3 regions of the Pseudomonas sp. 10S4 genome follow, and region 3 is predicted to be linked to each of the others. Evidence: predicted binding sites of a transcription regulator. Region 3 holds the regulator's gene; each other region holds the start of a gene.
The links. The regulator sigma-54, encoded in region 3, starts transcription at its own class of promoters, with help from an activator protein. The targets are predictions, from matches to a motif close to ANTGGCATNNANNTTGCTNT.
Positions count from the first base shown of each region.

Region 1 (4,149 bases), 740 kb from region 3:
TCAGGTGTTTAAGATTCAACGTAGCCACCTAGAAAGGGAACAGCGGGCTGAGGAAGAAACGGTCGAACCAGCCAGGCTGACTCGCATCGGCAAACGCACCGGTGCCCGAATAGGTGATACGTGCATCGGCGACGCGGGTCGACGACACGGTATTGTCAGTGGCGATGTCATCGGCGCGAACCAGGCCGGCAATCCGCACCAGCTCATCACCCGAGTTGAGGGTCATCCACTTCTCGCCACGCACGGCAATGATGCCGTTGGGCAATACATCGGCGACGGTCACGGTGATCGAACCGGTCAGGCTGTTGCTCTGCCCGGACTTGCTGGCCCCGTTGGTGGCACGGTCGCCGCTGTAACCGGCGTTGAGGCTCAGGTCACCACTGCCCACCGGGTTATTGGTGGTCAGGCCGCCACCGAACAGCGACGTCAGACCGATGCTGGTCTTGCTGGTCTTGTCGATCTGCGAGTTGGCACCCTTGCTGGCCTGAGTCTTCTCGTTCAGGGTGATGGTAATGATGTCACCGACCCGGAACGCCTTGCGGTCGCCGTACAGGTTTTGTTCGAAACCGGCCTGGTAGATCGAGCCATTGTTGGCGGCAGCCGGCAGCGGCGTTCGCGGCAACACCGGGGCGTAATAAGGGTCATTGGGCTTGGGCGTCGGTGCGACGCAGCCCGCGAGCGAGACCACCCCACTCAGTGCCAGAACAGATACAAAGCGATTCATGACCCTACCTCACGGTGTTGCAGGCGGCTTCATGCCGCCTCATAGACTTGATTACAGATTCTGCGTTACGAACGAGAGCATCTGGTCGGCGGTGGAGATCACCTTGGAGTTCATCTCGTAAGCGCGCTGAGTGGTGATCATGTTGACCATCTCTTCAACGGTGCTGACGTTGGACCCTTCCAGGGTGTTCTGCAGCGTGGTGCCAAAACCGTTCAGGCCCGGGGTGCCGACTTGCGGCGCGCCGCTGGCGGCGGTTTCCAGGAACAGGTTGTTACCGACTGCTTGCAGACCGGCCGGGTTGATGAAGTCGGCGGTTTGCAGGTTGCCGATCACTTGAGAGGCAGCGTTGCCGGGAACGGTGATGGACACCGTGCCGTCCGTACCGACCGTGAAGCTCTGGGCGTTGTTCGGGATGACGATCGCAGGTTCCAGAGCGAAACCGCTGGCGTTCACGATCTGGCCGTTGGAGTCGAGGTGGAAGGTGCCGTCACGGGTGTAAGACGTGGTGCCGTCCGGCTGCAGAATCTGGAAGAAACCGCGGCCGTCGACGGCCAGGTCCAACGGCTGCTCGGTGGTTTGCAGGCTGCCGGCGGTGAAGTTTTTCTGGGTGCCGACGATGCGCACACCCGTACCCAATTGCAGACCGGACGGCAGCGCGCTGTCCTGGGTCGACTGGGCGCCAGGCTGGCGTTTGATCTGGTACAGCAAGTCCTGGAACTCGGCGCGGTCACGTTTGAAACCCGTGGTCGATACGTTCGCCAGGTTGTTGGAGATGGTGGTCAGGTTGGTGTCCTGGGCGGACAGACCTGTTTTGGCAACCCATAGAGCCGGAAGCATTTCGATTCTCCTCGTGCGCCTGTTTTACGGCGCGACGTTCTGATAATTAGCTGATCTGCAAGACCTGAGCCATGGCCTGGTCGTCGTCTTTGGCGGTGTTCATCATCTTGATGTGCAGCTCGAATTGCTTCGACAACGCCAGCACCGAGGTCATTTCTTCCACGGCATTAACGTTGCTCGACTGAAGGAACCCAGACACCAGTTTGACGCCCGCATCGGCTTGCGCCGGCTTGCCGTCCATGGTGTGGATCGAACCATCCAGGCCTTTGGTCATGTTCTTCAGGTCAGGGTTGACCAGTTTGATACGGTCGATTTGAGCAATCACCCGCGGGCCTTCACCCATCGAACGAATGCTGATGGTGCCGTCCTCACCTACTTCGATTTTCTGCTCGGGCGGCACGGCAATCGGCCCGCCATTGCCCATCACCGGCATACCATTGCCGGCGCGCAACACGCCCAAGGCGTCAACGTTCAGGCTGCCGGTGCGCACGTAACTTTCGCTGCCGTCGGGGCTTTGCACGGCAATCCAGCCGTCGCCGGTCACCGCCACATCGAGATCACGGCCGGTTTCCACCATCGATCCTGGCGAGAAGTCGGTGGCCGGACGCTCGGTCATGGCATAGGCACGCGCCGGAAAGCTGTCACCAAACACCGGCATCGAACGGGCCTGCTCCAGGTCCTTCTGAAAACCGTTGGTGGAGATGTTCGCCAGGTTGTTCGCATGAGCCTTCTGCGCCAGTGCATTCTGGCTGGCGCCGGTCATTGCCACATAAAGGTACTTGTCCACACTCTTTCCTCTGCATGCCGGACGTTTGCCGCCCACCGCTGTACTGCTGAGCCTCAAGCAATTTGCAGACCAACTTTTTCTGGCGGCCCGAGGCCCGGCAAACAAAGGACTTGAAGGATTTAGAGGGGATGAGGGAATTGTGTCGAAGTCGAAAAACCGGCGGTGTTATGCCGGTAAGTGGCAAGTGTCAGCCTTCATGGACGACGCTGTACCCTGTGGCGAGGGAGCTTGCTCCCGCTGGGCAGCGAAGCAGCCCCAAAAAGGACTGCCGATATCTGACAGACAGATCGCGCAGGATGGTTTTGCGGCCGCTTCGCGCCCGAGCGGGAGCAAGCTCCCTCGCCACAACACCCGTGCTGTGACTCAGGAACCAGGCTCCTTGCCGACATCGTATTCGCGCAGTTTGTTGGCAATGGTGGTATGCGAAACCCCCAACCGCTTACCCAACTGCCGACTGCTCGGGTGCTCGGAATACAAGCGCTCCAGCACCGCTTTCTCGAAGCGCCCGACAATCGCATCCAGCCCGCCCTCCAGCGAGAAATCGCCAAGGGGCTGACGCACGCCGTAATCCGGCAGGCGAATGTGTTCAGCCTTGACTGTCCCGCCCTCGCACAGGGAAACCGCCTGGAACAACACGTTTTCCAACTGCCGGACATTGCCCGGCCAATGGTAATGACTGAGCCGCTCCATCGCTGCTGGCGCCAGTTTCGGCAGCGGGCAACCGATCTGCCGACTGGCCTGATCGAGGAAATGCTCCACCAGCGGCGTCAGCCCGTCGAGGCATTCGCGCAGCGGCGGGATGTGCAATGACAACACATTCAAGCGGTGATACAGATCCTGGCGAAACTCGCCTCGGGCACATAACTCGGACAGGTCCACCTGCGTCGCGCAGATCACCCGCACATCCAGATAGACCTCTTCATCACTGCCTACACGCCGGAAGCAGCCGTCCTGCAGAAAGCGCAGCAGCTTCACCTGCAAGCGCGGGCTCATTTCGCCGACACCATCGAGAAACAGCGTACCGCCGGCCGTCAACTCCAGCAGCCCGAGCTTGCCTTCGGCCCGCGCGCCTGCGAACGCGCCAGGGCCGTAGCCAAACAATTCGGTCTCGGCCATGGATTCCGGCAGGCCGGCGCAGTTGAGCGCCATCAGTGGCGACTGCCCTCGCGGACTGGCCAAGTGACAAGCCCGCGCCAGCAGCTCTTTGCCAGTGCCGGTTTCACCTTCTATCAATAACGGCGCATCCAGCGGCGCCATGCGTCGAGCCTCACGCACCACCGCTGCCATGACTTTCGAGCTCTGGAAGATACTGTCGAAGCCGCGCAATTCCTGTTTGCGCACGTTATAGATCCGCTCACCGACCCGGTCCGCACGGTGCAACGTCAACACGGCACCGGCCATGGCCTCGCTGTCGTCATGCTCCGATTGCAGCGGCGCGATATCGGCAAGAAACACGTCACCCTTCACCTTCACCCGCAAGCCGTTGATCCGCGACTTATTGGCGCGCACCAACTCCGGCAAATCGAAATCCTCGGCATACCGCGACAACGGAATCCCCGGCACCTCGTCCACCCGCACCCCGAGCAACTGCGCCGCCGCACGGTTGGCCGCGACGATGGAGCCACCCATGTCGATCGACAGCACCGGAAACTCCAGGGCGCCGAGCAAGGCATTGAGCTCCATGTGCCGACGCTCGCTGGGCATCAGCCCTACACGCTTGACGCCAAATACCCCACCAATCGCCTCGAATTTCGGACGCAGCGCCTGGAACTGAATGTTGATCAGGTTCGGGCAGTGCAGG
Region 1 is NZ_CP133774.1:3,670,879-3,675,027, reverse strand. Features, by position in the region: gene RHM58_RS17130 (flagellar basal body P-ring protein FlgI) at 1-1, opposite strand, end outside; gene flgH (flagellar basal body L-ring protein FlgH) at 29-724, opposite strand; gene flgG (flagellar basal-body rod protein FlgG) at 776-1,561, opposite strand; gene RHM58_RS17115 (flagellar basal body rod protein FlgF) at 1,608-2,348, opposite strand; gene RHM58_RS17110 (sigma-54-dependent transcriptional regulator) at 2,712-4,149, opposite strand, start outside.
Region 1: RHM58_RS17115 (flagellar basal body rod protein FlgF) is a predicted target of sigma-54. The motif match lies at 2,403-2,422, and genes of this name have one in related genera.

Region 2 (4,149 bases), 1.4 Mb from region 3:
TCCACCACGGCGCATTCCCTGCGCGCTGCGGCCGTTCACCCTCTGGTAGCATGTGCGGAACATCCTGCAGCCGAATCCACGGTTGGTTATTCCAGTGCAGCAAGCTCAATGACATCTCTGGCCAGTTCAGCAGGCTCAAAATCGGGCGTTCGGTTGAGGTGGGTTGTTGCGCGTCCCTGAGGACGGGCACTACGTCGTGGGTCAGCCATTCGCGCAGGCTTCGGTATTCGGGGCAGTAGTGGTAGATCAGTAGTGCGTAGACGCCGGATTCGCTGATCAGCAGGGTGCTTTCGACGGTGCCGTGGCTGAGCATTATCAGGGTTTGGTATTGGTCGGGGTCGAGTTTGCGCACGGCGCGTTCGTCGAGGTAGAGGCGCAGGAGGCGGCCGAGGTCGCGGGCGCTGAACCAGGGTTGGTTTTCGAGGAGGAGGGCGTGCAGGTGAAGTTTGTGGCGGGTGAAGGTGTGTGGTGTCAGATACGTGTCGTCACTATTCATTGATACAACTCCTTTTGCTAAAGGGGCTGCCGTCAATCGTCGCCAAACGATTGGGTGGCAGCTGTACGCGGGTTGGCGAACCGGAGCAAAAGGAACCCGGCAGACCCGAAGGTCTCCCACGCACAGCCGCCATGACTCGATGTGGCGGAAGTGAACCCGCCGTCGATGGTCGTCGTACGCCTTAAGCTTCCAGGTCGCCAAACCCAGTGCTGAACATTCAGCATCGGGTGAGCTTAGGAGTCGGGGCTTTGCGACGCTATCGGACGGCGGTACTGATCTTTGTAGGACGTTGCCGAGATTGTGGCGGGGCGGGAGATCAAAAGATCGCAGCCTTCGGCAGCTCCTACGGGGGTGGTCCGTCCCGTGTGGGAGGGCTGGGAGACCGAGGTGTCGCTATTCGCGGGCAAGCCTCGCTCCTACAGGGGAACGCATTGTCAGATGGGTTACTCGGCAGGTGGATTGAGCTTCGCTTCCATCTCCGCGACCTTCGCCTCAAGGCTTTCCAGCCGTGCCCGAGTGCGTGCAAGTACAACCATCTGGCTATCAAACTCTTCCCGGCTCACCAGATCCAGCTTGCTGAAGCCGCTTTGCAACAAAGCCTTGAACTGGCTTTCGATTTCGCTTTTCGGCAGCGGGGTTTCGCCGCTGAAGAGGCGGGAGGCGGTGCCGCTCAGGGCGTCGAGGAAGTCTTTGGGCGCGAGCATGGGAAAGGTCCTGGAAACAATGGCGGGCAGTGTATCACGCAGTGTCTATAGTCAAATCCGCAGCCAAGGATGCACGCTTTTCGCGCAGGCGGACGGACGGCAGCGCACTGTTGTTGTGCGTTATGTCATCGGCGTTTGTGAGAAGCGGCTTGCAGCAGCGACCAAGGGACTGAATTCAGTGGGTTTTGGCGAGATGGCAAGCTTTCTGCTTAGTCGCTAGTGACCCATGCACTGATGCAGTCGCTGTGACGAATGCAGTGCGCCACGTGAAACGGGGAAGTTTCGCACGGAGTGGTTAGCTGGCGTCGGACGGGCAGGTTGGGCCGACGATGCGTTACAAAGCCAGGCACTGCGCTTAGACTTGAGTCGGGTTTGTTTTCCTGGGGCAAGTCCACCAATTCGGGAGAGAGTTTTCATGAAGCTAGTCACTGCCATCATCAAGCCGTTCAAACTGGACGATGTACGCGAGTCGTTGTCCGAGATCGGCGTGCAGGGCATTACCGTTACTGAGGTCAAAGGCTTCGGTCGGCAGAAGGGTCACACCGAGCTGTATCGCGGCGCGGAGTACGTGGTCGATTTTCTGCCCAAGGTGAAGATTGATGTCGCCATTGACGACAAGGATCTTGACCGGGTTATCGAGGCGATAACCAAGGCAGCCAACACCGGCAAGATTGGTGACGGCAAGATCTTCGTGGTCAATCTGGAACAGGCGATTCGCATCCGTACCGGCGAAACCGATACCGACGCAATCTAAGCCGCCACAACCCCAACGCCCCAGGAGAAAACAATATGACTCTGCGTAAATTCGCAGGGCTAGGAGCCCTGTTGTCCATCGTAATGCCCGGCCTGGCTATGGCGGCAGATCCGGTGGCGCCTCCAGTCCTCAATTCCGGCGATACCGCCTGGATGTTGACCTCGACTGCCCTTGTGCTGTTCATGACCATTCCTGGCCTCGCGCTGTTCTACGGCGGCATGGTTCGGTCCAAAAACATTCTTTCCGTGATGATGCAGTGCTTCGCCATTACCGGTCTGATCACCATCCTGTGGTTCATTTATGGCTACAGCATGGCGTTCGATACCACGGGGATGGAAGTCAACGTCGTCAACCTCAACTCCTTTGTCGGCAGCTTTGCCAAGGCCTTCCTCGCGGGCATCACGCCTGCCAGCATTACTGGCCCGACGGCGCTGTTCCCAGAGGCAGTATTTGTTACTTATCAGATGACCTTTGCGATCATCACCCCGGCGCTGATCGTCGGTGCGTTCGCTGAGCGGATGAAGTTCTCCGCGATGCTGATCTTCATGGGCGTCTGGTTCACCCTGGTTTACGCGCCAATCGCGCACATGGTCTGGAGCGGTCCGGGTTCGCTGTTGGGCGACTGGGGCGTGCTCGACTTCGCGGGCGGCACCGTGGTTCACATCAACGCCGGTGTGGCTGGCCTGATTGCCTGCCTGGTACTGGGCAAGCGTAAAGGCTTCCCGACCACCCCGATGGCACCGCATAACCTCGGTTACACCCTGATGGGCGCGGCGATGTTGTGGTTCGGCTGGTTCGGCTTCAACGCCGGCTCCGCTGCTGCGGCCAACGGCACCGCCGGTATGGCGATGCTGGTCACTCAAATCGCTACTGCTGCCGCTGCACTGGGCTGGATGTTCGCCGAGTGGATCACCCACGGCAAACCAAGTGCACTGGGCATCGCCTCGGGTGTGGTTGCCGGTCTGGTAGCCATTACTCCGGCTGCCGGCACCGTGGGCCCAATGGGCTCGCTGATCATCGGCCTGGCGGCTGGCGTGGTGTGCTTCTTCTGCGCCACTACCTTGAAACGCAAACTTGGCTATGACGACTCCCTGGACGCCTTCGGCGTGCACGGTATCGGCGGTATCCTCGGCGCGATCCTGACCGGTGTGTTCGCTGCACCGTCCCTGGGTGGCTTCGGCACCGTCACCGACATCGCCGCACAAGTCTGGATTCAAACCAAAGGCGTGGGCTTCACGGTGATCTACACCGCGATCGTCACCTTCATCATCCTCAAGGTCCTGGACGCCGTCATGGGTCTGCGTGTGACCGATGAAGAAGAATCGGTTGGCCTCGACCTGGCACAACACAACGAACGCGGCTACAACTTGTAAGACGCGCTCAAAAAACTTGCCCGGCTTGCCGGGCATTTTTTTGTCCAGGATTTGTCATTAAAGACGTAGCTGAAAGGTTTTTTCCTACGGCTTAAGTCGTGTTTACGCCGGGCGTTTTTCTGGGGCGAAAGACTTACAGCATTGCAGGAATATTAGGGCCTTTGTTTTTTCCCAGAGCGCGCTAGAATGCGCCCCGAACGTGCGGAGAACTGTATGTGGCAACAGACTCTGATTACCCTGCGGGCAAGGCCCCGGGGCTTTCATCTGGTAACGGACGAGTTACTCGCCGGCCTGCCTGAACTCAAGGCGTGCCGGGTCGGTCTGTTGCATTTGTGGCTGCAGCATACCTCGGCGTCGTTGACCATCAACGAGAACGCCGATCCGGCGGTACGTCGCGACTTCGAACGATTTTTCAATCGTCTGATCCCACAAGGCACAGACGGCTATGAGCATAACGACGAAGGCCTGGACGACCTCCCGGCGCACTTCAAGGCCAGCGTGCTTGGCTGTCAGCTCAGTTTGCCGATTTCGGCAGGCCGACTGGCGTTGGGGACCTGGCAAGGCGTTTATCTGGGCGAGCACCGTGATTTTGGCGGTGCCCGTAAAGTCCTCGCCACCGTGCACGGTGAAGGGGCATAAACCGCTGGTAGCCAGCGGTTGTAGAATTTTCCCCGGCCGCCTTCGACAGATGGCGAAGCTGGGCTATAACTAATCTGCTTTTCGCAAGTCATGAGGTAGAACATGAGCGACGATGATCTGGAAAACGACGACCTCGAAGTAGGTGACGAAGACGAGGCCGAAGAAGGTTTGGAAGCAGCGGCG
Region 2 is NZ_CP133774.1:1,511,957-1,516,105, reverse strand. Features, by position in the region: gene RHM58_RS07155 (Bro-N domain-containing protein) at 1-496, opposite strand, end outside; gene RHM58_RS07150 (accessory factor UbiK family protein) at 940-1,200, opposite strand; gene glnK (P-II family nitrogen regulator) at 1,616-1,954, shown strand; gene RHM58_RS07140 (ammonium transporter) at 1,990-3,327, shown strand; gene RHM58_RS07135 (secondary thiamine-phosphate synthase enzyme YjbQ) at 3,541-3,966, shown strand; gene sutA (transcriptional regulator SutA) at 4,069-4,149, shown strand, end outside.
Region 2: glnK (P-II family nitrogen regulator) is a predicted target of sigma-54. The motif match lies at 1,393-1,412, and genes of this name have one in related genera.

Region 3 (4,149 bases):
TGCCGGACGATAGTACGAAACCGATCCGTATCCAGGCCGACGATGCCCAGCTCGATGACAAGCAAGGTATCGCCACCTATAAAGGTGATGTAATCATCACCCAGGGTTCGATGAAGGTTACCGGCAATACCGTGACCATCACTCGTACAAAGGATGGCCAGATCGATGTCGTAACGTCGGTGGGCAACCTGGCGTACTTCGAGCAGTTGCAAAAAACCACCTCCCCACAGCCAGTCAAAGGCTATGGCAAGACTGTCCAGTACCATGCCCAGCAAAACCGCATCGTGCTGATCGATCAAGCCAAAGTCATCAGCGATGACGGCAGCACCACCGAAGGCGAGAAAATCGTCTACGACACGGTGAAACAGGTGGCTACGGCCGGCCGCGCCACTGGCTCGCCGATCACAACGCCGCGCCAACGGATCGACATGGTGATCCCGCCGAAGCAGAAGGCCCAGTAATGGCAACTCTGAAAGCCCAGCATCTGGCCAAGAGCTACAAGAGCCGCCAGGTCGTGCGTGACGTCAGCCTGTCCATCGACAGCGGTCAGATCGTCGGCCTGCTTGGCCCGAACGGCGCCGGCAAGACCACCTGCTTTTACATGATCGTTGGCCTGGTACAAGCCGACCAGGGTCGCGTACTGATCGACGATCTGGACGTCAGCCACCAGCCTATGCACGGTCGTGCAAAGGCCGGTATCGGCTATCTTCCGCAAGAAGCGTCGATCTTCCGCAAACTCTCGGTCGCCGATAACATCATGGCCATCCTCGAGACCCGCAAGGAACTCGACAAGGCCGCTCGCCGCAAAGAGCTGGAAAGCCTGCTGCAGGAATTCCACATCAGCCACATCCGTGACAACCTCGGCATGAGCCTGTCCGGTGGTGAACGACGCCGAGTGGAAATCGCCCGGGCCTTGGCCACCAACCCGAAATTCATCCCGCTCGACGAACCTTTCGCCGGTGTAGACCCGATTTCGGTAGGCGACATCAAGCAGATCATCCATCACCTCAAGGCCAAAGGCATTGGCGTGCTGATCACCGACCACAACGTCCGTGAAACACTGGATATCTGCGAAACCGCCTACATCGTCAACGATGGTCAGCTAATTGCCGAAGGTGACTCCGCCACCATCCTGGCCAACGAACTGGTCAAGGAAGTGTATCTGGGCCACGAGTTCCGCCTGTAAGCACCGAGGTGTCTGGCTAGTCGACAGAGCGCATGGCGCAATTAACACATCGCTGTGTTTTTTATTGTTACGGCGCTCTAGGCAAACACTTCAGTTTCAGGCATATAATTTGCTTAAGTTTGGCGCTTCGGCGCCCTGTAGTGGATGGCGCATGCGCGCCGGCGAATAAGGTGTTAAGCCCCTGCCATGAAACCATCGCTAGTCTTGAGAATGGGCCAGCAGCTGACGATGACACCTCAGCTGCAACAGGCCATCCGCCTGCTCCAATTGTCGACCCTGGACCTGCAACAGGAAATCCAGGAGGCCCTGGAGTCCAATCCGATGCTCGAACGCCAGGAAGAAGGCGACGACTTCGATAACGCCGACCCATTGGCCGACAAAGCCGAACAACCACCCAACGCCGACATTCAGGAACCCTCCTACCAGGAAACCGCCCCGACGGTGGATAACCTCGAGGAAGGGGACTGGAACGAGCGCATTCCCAACGAACTGCCCGTCGATACCGCCTGGGAAGACGTTTACCAGACCAGCGCCAGCAGCCTGCCGAGCAACGATGACGACGAGTGGGATTTCACCACCCGTACATCCGCCGGCGAAAGCCTGCAAAGCCACCTGCTCTGGCAACTGAACCTGGCGCCGATGTCCGACACCGATCGCCTGATCGCCGTGACCTTGATCGATTGCATCAACAATCAGGGCTACCTGGACGAAACCCTCGAGGAAATCCTCGAAGCCTTCGATCCGGAACTGGACATCGAGCTGGACGAAATCGAAGCCGTCCTGCATCGCATCCAGCAATTCGAACCGGCCGGCATCGGCGCCCGCAACCTGGGCGAGTGCCTGTTGCTGCAATTGCGTCAACTGCCCGCCAAAACACCTTGGCTGGCTGAGGCCAAGCGCCTGGTCACCGATTACATCGACCTGCTCGGCAGCCGCGACTACAGCCAACTGATGCGCCGCATGAAGCTCAAGGAAGATGAACTGCGCCAGGTGATCGAGCTGGTCCAGAGCCTGAACCCGCGTCCAGGCTCGCAGATCGAGTCCAGCGAAGCCGAATACGTCGTGCCCGACGTCATCGTGCGCAAGGATAATGAGCGCTGGCTGGTGGAGTTGAATCAAGAGTCAGTGCCAAAGCTGCGGGTCAACGCCCAGTACGCCGGCTTCGTGCGCCGCGCCGACACCAGTGCCGACAACACCTTCATGCGTAATCAGTTGCAGGAAGCCCGCTGGTTCATCAAGAGCCTGCAAAGCCGTAACGAAACCCTGATGAAAGTCGCCACCCAGATCGTCGAGCACCAGCGCGGTTTCCTGGAGTACGGCGACGAAGCCATGAAGCCGCTGGTCCTGCATGACATCGCCGAAGCGGTGGGCATGCACGAATCGACGATTTCACGGGTGACCACCCAAAAGTTCATGCATACCCCACGGGGCATTTATGAACTGAAATACTTTTTCTCCAGCCATGTCAGCACCTCTGAAGGCGGCGAATGCTCGTCCACAGCGATCCGCGCGATCATCAAAAAACTGGTTGCCGCGGAAAATCAGAAAAAGCCGTTGAGTGACAGCAAGATCGCTGGTTTACTGGAGGCACAAGGCATTCAGGTGGCTCGCCGCACCGTCGCCAAGTACCGCGAGTCCTTAGGGATCGCGCCTTCGAGCGAACGCAAGCGGTTGATGTAAGCCACGCCACAGCGTTCCAGTGGCAGGTACCTTTACCTGCCGCTTTATGCACTGGCAACGAAGGAGAAGCTGTATGCAAGTCAACATCAGTGGACACCAACTGGAAGTGACCGAACCCCTGCGCACCTACATCGGCGAAAAACTCGACCGATTAGAGAGGCATTTCGACAAGATCACCAACGTGCAAGTCACGATGACCGTCGAGAAGCTGCTGCAGAAAATCGAAGCCACGCTGCATATCCCCGGCGGAGAAGTGGTCGCCAATGCCGAGCATAACGACATGTATGCCGCTATTGACCTACTGACCGACAAGCTGGATCGCCAACTTAAAAAGCATAAGGAAAAGACCCAGAGCCTCCTTCAGGGCGCAACCGGTCGTTAACACTCCCAACCCATGATCCGACTTGAAAGTATCCTGACCCCCGGCCGTTCCCTCGTGAACGTGCCGGGCGGCAGTAAAAAGAAAGCCCTCGAACAAATTGCCAACCTGATCGCCCGGGAAGTCCCGGATCTGGAGATGCAAGATGTCTTCGAGGCTCTGATTGCCCGTGAAAAACTCGGTTCCACCGGTTTTGGCAACGGCATTGCTATCCCCCACTGTCGCCTGAAGGGCTGCACCTCGCCCATCAGTGCCTTGATGCACCTTGACGCACCTATCGATTTCGACGCCATCGACGGCGCTCCGGTTGACCTGCTGTTCGTGCTGCTGGTCCCGCAAGCCGCCACCGATGCGCACCTGGAATTACTGCGCCAGATCGCCAGCATGCTTGATCGCAAGGAAGTACGCGAAAAACTGCGCAGTGCCCCGAGCAACGAAGCCTTGTATCAGGTTGTCCTGAGCGAGCAAAACGGTCACTAATCATGCGTTTGATCATTGTCAGTGGCCGCTCCGGCTCAGGTAAAAGTACTGCACTCGATGTCCTTGAGGACAACGGCTACTACTGCATCGACAACCTGCCGGCCGGCCTGCTGCCGGAGTTGGCCGAACGCGCGCTGATTCATACAGAGCTGGCTCAGCCGCTGGTCGCCGTTTCCATCGACGCCCGCAACCTGCCCAGTCACCTGACGCGATTCCCCGAATTACTTGAAGAAGTTCGCGGTCGGCATATCCAGTGCGATGTGCTGTATCTGGACGCCGATGAAGAAACCCTGCTCAAGCGTTTCTCGGAAACCCGCCGCCGTCACCCGCTGAGCACCGCCAACCGCTCATTGGCCGAGGCGATAGAAGACGAAACTCAACTGCTGGGGCCGATTGCAGACCTGGCCGACCTCAAGGTCAACAC
Region 3 is NZ_CP133774.1:2,928,646-2,932,794, reverse strand. Features, by position in the region: gene lptA (lipopolysaccharide transport periplasmic protein LptA) at 1-461, shown strand, start outside; gene lptB (LPS export ABC transporter ATP-binding protein) at 461-1,186, shown strand; gene RHM58_RS13405 (RNA polymerase factor sigma-54) at 1,373-2,866, shown strand; gene hpf (ribosome hibernation-promoting factor, HPF/YfiA family) at 2,940-3,248, shown strand; gene ptsN (PTS IIA-like nitrogen regulatory protein PtsN) at 3,261-3,725, shown strand; gene rapZ (RNase adapter RapZ) at 3,728-4,149, shown strand, end outside.